DNA from 2 places in the Paenibacillus sp. LC231 genome. Region 2 is predicted to be linked to the other one. Evidence: riboswitches for the same ligand, from Rfam matches in the RefSeq annotation. Region 2 holds a riboswitch; the other holds the start of a gene.

Region 1 (3,415 bases), on a different contig from region 2:
GCCCGGGTCTGCGCATAATCTTCCCATACGCCGGGATACCAGATTCCATAAGCTTGGAGTTCCCGCTCGTATTCTGCGAATATCGCTGCTGGAGGACCTTCGCCCAGAATCACGCCATCCGGGCTGAACAGCACGACACGATCCACGTATCTGGCCATTTCTTCGATCCGGTGCTCCACGATGATCAGTGTCCGCCCATCCGATACGGCCTTCACCGCGGACCAGATTTGCTCCCTTCCTTCCGGGTCGAGCAAGGCAGATGGCTCGTCTAGGAACAGCACCTCCGGCTCCAGCAGCAGAGCCGAAGCCAGCGCTAACCTTTGCTTCATGCCTTGGGACAGATGCCCGATCGGCATATGAAGCTCCTCAAGATCAAGCCCCACCTCGCGGAGCGCCGCTTGCATCCTCTCCTTCATCTCATCGCGCGGAACACTTAGATTTTCCAGTACGAAAGCCAGCTCTTCATCCACGTACGGCATGCAGAACTGGGTATCCGGATCTTGAAATACATACCCCCAAGAGCGCGGAACCAGCTGCGACTCGCATTTCATCGGCACCTCCGTTGCGCGGGGAATCATCCCGCTAAGCACCTGCAGCAGCGTGGATTTGCCGCAGCCGCTCGGACCGAGCAGCAGCACCTTCTCCCCGCGGACAGCCGAGAAGGAGAGGTCTTTGAACATCAGTCGTTCCTCGCCCGGATACTTCAGACGCAATCCCTCCACATACACGGCCGGTTCCGGAACCATCTCAGCGGACTGAGCCGGAACCAGGCTAACCGTGGCATTAGACATGGCGCGGATCATCCAGTGCTTCGTAATCCTTCTTCGACGCAGGACGCAGCAGGGATGTGACGCCCGTGCGGTCCAAGGCTTTGGCCAGCAAGAGCATGAGCAGGCCTGCAATGACGGCACCGCTGAGTACCCGCATACCGTATTTGGCCAGGAACATCCACGTCTGCAGGTCATCGGTATAGCTGTAATAGAAGTCCATGATCATCGATCCGATGGCTGCGCCTGCTCCGGCAATCGCCAGCGTCCACGCCGAGGTGCTCCGATAACGGAACGCCGCGAATACCAGTTCTGCCCCAAGTCCTTGAATGAGCCCATACAGCAGCAGAGTCAATCCCCAGCCGCTGCCAAACAGCACTTCCACGTGGGCAGCCGCCACTTCCGCAATGATGGCCACTCCCGGCTTACGGATTAGCAAGTAAGCAAGCGTGGCTGCAGCGAACCACATTCCGTATAACAACTCATCCGCTTCAAAGAACAGCGGTTTTAACAGATTGTAAACCGAACCCCAGAAGTGATAAATGACGCCAAGCACCAGCGATACCAGCACCGTCACCAAAATATCGCTTAACCGCAGCCCTTTTCGGGGCTGAACCCCCAACTTCTCTTGCATAGATGTTCCCATAACCACACATTCCCCTCTCCACCTCTATTTTTGTGTAAAAACAACAAAAAACCGTCTGGAAAAACGCGCAGACGGAAAAATAGGCCCTATGTAGGCAGGGTCGGATATTCTCTACGCTGGCATTACCCAGTTCAGATTAACGGTCAACAGCGGATAACAGCTGCAATCTCAGCCTGATTCACTCAAGCCCCCGTATTCCCTATTCGGTTTCATGTTAATCTTAAAATACACATTCGTTCTCCAATTAGCAAGAACCTTTTTTCAAAAATGGCTATTTATTGATTTCCAGCTCATTCTATGTCAATATCAGAGTGATTGGCTTTTCCACCAACGTTTATTGCTGACACCTATGCACAAAGGAGAATGACATGGCTAAACAATTGCTGCGTCTGATGACTGAGCTGTCCTCCCGCAAGTGGCTGTCCCGAATCATGGGGCATTGTTCCCACAGCCGGCTGAGCCGTCATCTAATACCTGCATTCATACGAATTTATCAAATTCCGGCCCATGAAGCGGAGAAAGAAATCCACGAATACCGCTCACTGAACGAATTCTTTTCCCGCCGGTTAAAAATAGGCCTGCGCGCCATAGATGACACCGCCGATGCCATGGTAAGCCCCGTCGATGCCACGATATCGGCGATGTGCGCCGTCAACGCCGGCACCATTCTGAGCGTCAAGGGACAGGATTATACCCTGAGCGAGCTGCTCGCCAAATCACCGAGAATGGAAAACTACATCAACGGTTATGCATTTGTATTGTATTTAAGCCCAACCGACTATCATCGCATTCATTCCCCTGTAACCGGTGTTCAGGCGGAAAGCGAGCATTTAAAGGGACGCGTTTACCCCGTGAACGATTTTGCGATGACCCATATCCGGCATGTGCTCAGCCGTAATGAGCGCCTCATTACCTATATTGCGCATGAGTTCGGCGAAGTTGCCGTCGTGAAGGTCGGAGCCATGAACGTAAGCAGCATCCGTTATGCCGACGAGAACGTGAAGAAATACGAGATCGGCGATGAACTCGCGTACTTTGAATTCGGCTCTACCGTCGTGCTTCTGACAGAGAACGGCACGTTTACTCCGCGCGGTGACCTGGAACCCGGCTCCAAGGTGAAGATGGGAGAGCTGCTTGGTTTGCTTCACCCGTCCCCGACCAGAAAAGGGTAACTCCATTCACCTTACCAAGCTTCACCAAGCATCGCATGACAAGTTAAGGCCATGAATCATTCGCTGCATGAATGATTAACGCCGGTCCAGCATCCGATAAACGATCCGCTGAAACAGCCGATCCGGCAGTACGCCCTTGATCCATGCGGTCAGCCGCGTACCTCTGGGCAGCGTATAGCGGAACCTCGGTTTGGACATGGACGCAATGTTTGCCACAAGCCTGGCTACCTCCTGCGGATCTCCGCTTCCCCTGGCTGTCCGCTCGGAATAGTCCAGCACGCCCTTCAGCAGACCGCTGTAGGGTGATCCTTCCTTTACCGTAAGCTCCCCAAAACTTTTATTCCAGATCGGCGTGCCATAGGCACCGGGCTGAATCAGTACGACATCGATGCCAAAGGGCATCAACTCCATGGACAGGCTCTCGCCGAACCCCTCCAGCGCAAATTTGGATGCCGCATAGGGACCATAACCCGGAAAGCCGACCACGCCGCTAATGCTGCTCATGAGAATGATTTTGGATCGTCCGGTCTTGCGCAGCAGCGGGAGCATATGCTGCGTTACCGATACGGTCCCGAAAAAATTCGTCTCCAACTGCTTGCGCCAGCCGCTGAGCGGTACTTCCTCCACCATGCCGCCTACCGCTTCGCCGGCGTTGTTCACCAGCACGTCCAAGCGGCCGAACTTCTGCTCTAACTCCCAAGCAGCAGCCTTGACATGTTCCTCTGAGCATATATCCAGCTGGAATACGTGAATGCGTTCGACAACATCTGCTTTTTCGGCTCGGGTCAACAGCTCTGCAGCCGCCTCCGGCCTGCGCAGACCCGCTGCCA
Region 2 (3,415 bases):
TCATGACGGCTATGCCAACAATCACAATATCCAGCATAAACCGGAGTCCCCGAAACGATCCTTGAACATGCCGGAATAAATAAATGAGAGAACTTGCGAACAAAATGAGTTCAAGTCCCCAGAATAAGTGGGCTAGGATCGGAGAGAAAGCGCTCTCTTTTCCAAACCAAACATAACAAGCGTGAATGATTCGTGCCGCTGCATCCCCCATTAATCCGAGACTCACAATAAGCCAAAATCTGCGAAGATGAACCTCATAACGCCGACTAATCCGCATTAAATAAACGGAGGCGGCTGCAGGAGGAATAATGACTAGAACACGCTGAAGCGATAAAGCCTCAGGCATCCACAGAGCAATCATGATCTGAATGAATGCATATATCATGTCGAGTCGAATCCACAGATGATCTGCTGGAGTTGGACTCATAAGCATTCCTCCTCGGCCAAAAGGTAAGCTGGATCACTTTCATATGTTAGGTCTTTTGAATTAATCTTTCTATTTCTCATGATACTTTTTACCCACTCAAAAGTAAAGATGAGGAAATGAAAGAAAAATCATCTTTATCAGCCCCTGCATGAACACAACTCCCACTTGACGTATAGGGATTATGTGATAACATTTCAGTCATATCTCATATAGATCGGAAAGGGTGTTGAACCATGTCACAGAAACGCTTAGATCATGTCGGTATTGTTGTCCGGGACCTTGAAGCTACAATCGCCTTCTATACATCCGTAGTCGGACTAGAACTAAAGAATCGTCTGACCCATACGAATGGCGTCATCCAGCTGGCGTTCCTCGGGTTTAACGGCAGCAACGAGACGGAAGTCGAGCTTATTCAGGGATACAGCGACACGCTGCCAGCGGAGGGCACCGTTCATCATTTTGCAGTCAGCACGGACAACATTGAAGAGGAATATGCCCGGGTTCAAGGACTTGACGTTCCTCACTTGGACGAGGAAATCGTGACGCTCCCGAATGGTTTCCGTTATTTCTTCGTACATGGTCCCGAAGGGGAATGGATTGAGTTCTTCCAGCGCTAACCTCTACGTAGAAGCCTTATTCAAATACTTTATCTCGTGAAAGGTTCATAGGATCAATTAATGTTTCCCATTGCATAAGTGTTCTAAGCAAAGACCTGCCCCGTTCGTACCTCTTCGAACTAGACAGGTCCGGTGTGTTAGGACTATAATAGCGGATGTAATGATCGAAACTTCATAAATACCGGGGGAGCTGGGATATGGCCGGCTGAGAGTGTATCCGATATGATACTGACCCTTACACCTGATCTGGGTAATGCCAGCGTAGGAAGCCCATGTTTGCGGCAGCTGTTTATTTGCCGTGGTATACACTTACGCCGTCATGCGTCCTGATATCATCAGGGCGTTTTTTTTGTGGAGTTGCGAGGTAATAGAAAGAGAACTTAAAGGAGAGAAGAAACGATGAAGAAGGGAAGATGGATTCCGCTGCTTCTCGCTTGCGTCCTGCTTATGGTCGCGTCCGGATGCGGTACAAGCGAACAGAACAAGAAGACAGGTGCCGAAGGCGAAGGCAGTCAGACTTCCGGGAAACTCCGTGACGTGCAGCTGATGCTCGATTGGTCCGCCAATACGAATCACACCGGCCTGTATGCAGCGAAGGAGCTTGGGTATTATGAGGAAGAAGGGCTTAATGTCCAGATCGTCCAGCCGGGAGCAGGCGGTACGGATACGCTGGTCGCATCCGGAAAAGTGCCTTTTGGCATCAGTTATCAGGAAGGCGTAACGCTGGCCAGAACCCAAGGATTGCCGCTCGTTTCCATTGCAGCGATCATTCAGCATAATACGTCCGGCTTTGCCGCCCCCAAGGACAAAGGCATCGTGAAGGCAGGCGATTTTGAAGGAAAATCCTATGGCGGCTGGGGCTCACCTGTGGAGGAAGCCGTCATGAAATCCATCATGGAGATCGATGGCGCCGATGTCAGCAAGGTGAATATGGTCAATATGGGCGATGCCGATTATTTTACGGCCGTCAAACGCGACATTGATTTTGCCTGGATCTTCTATGCTTGGACGGGGATTGAAGCCGAGCTTCGCAATGAACCGCTTGACATGATTTATGTGAAGGACTACTCCGAGCAGCTTGATTATTACACACCGGTAATCGTGACGAACGAGAAGCTGATCCAGGAGGACCCTGAGCTTATCAAAGCGTTCATGCGGGCGACTTCAAAAGGATACGACTATGCGATTCAACATCCTGAAGATGCGGCAGCTCTGCTTACGAAGGCGGTTCCTGACTTGGATGCCGAACTGGTTCTCGCCAGCCAGAAATGGCTGAGCCCCCGTTATCAGGATGATGCATCCCGCTGGGGCGAACAGAAAGCCGAAGTATGGTCGGGATATGCAGACTGGATGTTTGAGCGTAAGCTGCTGGAGAAGGAACTTGATGCGGACCGCGCATTCACCAATGATTTTTTACCGGAGCAGTCATAAGGTTATTTCTATTTAAAAAGAAGAGAGTCGGCCTTGCAGCAGGCTGCCTCTCTTCCATTACATTATAGCTTGCACGAAAGGATGAGTTTACATGGCGAATACACTTTTGAGCATTCAAGTGATACCGAGAACGCCAAACGGGGCCGACAGCATCCCTTATGTAGATGAAGCGATTAAGGTCATTCAGGAATCAGGCGTGAAATACGAGGTTCATGCACTCGAAACGACCATGGAAGGTGAGCTCGCCGAGCTGCTCAAGATCGTTGAGCGCATGCATGAAGCGCTGGTGAATGCGGGAAGTCCCAGCATCATATCCCAAGTCAAAATCGCCCATCACCCCAGCGGCATCAGCATGGATAAGCTGACTGAGAAATACCGTCCATGAGAAGCTGGTGGAGTTCGGTTTGGCCGCCCGTGGTGGCGGTCCTCTTCTTTTTGGTGGCATGGCAGGCCGCAGTATCCATATTCGACATTGAACCTTTTATTCTGCCTGCGCCGACGGCCATCGGGCATGAGGCCGTTACCGGAGCTTCCGGTCTCTTCCAGCATACAGCGGCTACCCTGCAATTAACCCTGGTCGGATTTATGATCGGTACGGCGATCGGTCTAGTCATCTCGCTGGCACTGCACATGGTGCCTTTTCTCAAAACCGCTCTTTATCCGCTTCTTATTCTTAGCCAGAATGTGCCGACAATCGCCCTAGCCCCGCTTCTCATGATTTGGTTCGGCTTCGGCATGCTGCCCAAGGTTATCGTGATTACGCTGGTCTGCTTCTTCCCCGTCGCTGTTGCGGCCCTGGACGGACTGGCCCGTACTGACCGAACCATGATGAATTACATGCAGATGGCGGGGGCTACCTCATGGCAAATTTTCAGCAAGCTGGAGCTGCCACATGCCCTTCCCTCCATCTTCTCCGGGATTCGAATTGCGGCTACCTATT

What was found. Region 2 has a riboswitch for thiamine pyrophosphate ahead of AK95_RS22755 (ABC transporter substrate-binding protein). Riboswitches for the same ligand answer to the same signal wherever they lie in the genome.
Region 1: it holds a riboswitch for thiamine pyrophosphate, as region 2 does, so the genes downstream of both, AK95_RS24070 (ECF transporter S component) here and AK95_RS22755 (ABC transporter substrate-binding protein) in region 2, are expected to answer to the same signal.

What each region holds. Positions count from the first base shown of each region.
Region 1 covers NZ_JFOM01000044.1:98,121-101,535, reverse strand. The annotation lists gene AK95_RS24075 (ABC transporter ATP-binding protein) at 1-791, opposite strand, end outside; gene AK95_RS24070 (ECF transporter S component) at 784-1,413, opposite strand; TPP riboswitch at 1,505-1,617, opposite strand; gene asd (archaetidylserine decarboxylase) at 1,782-2,585, shown strand; gene AK95_RS24060 (SDR family oxidoreductase) at 2,661-3,415, opposite strand, start outside.
Region 2 covers NZ_JFOM01000037.1:354,609-358,023, forward strand. The annotation lists gene AK95_RS34965 (hypothetical protein) at 1-427, opposite strand, end outside; gene AK95_RS22750 (VOC family protein) at 661-1,044, shown strand; TPP riboswitch at 1,218-1,329, shown strand; gene AK95_RS22755 (ABC transporter substrate-binding protein) at 1,444-2,475, shown strand; gene AK95_RS22760 (MTH1187 family thiamine-binding protein) at 2,567-2,860, shown strand; gene AK95_RS22765 (ABC transporter permease) at 2,857-3,415, shown strand, end outside.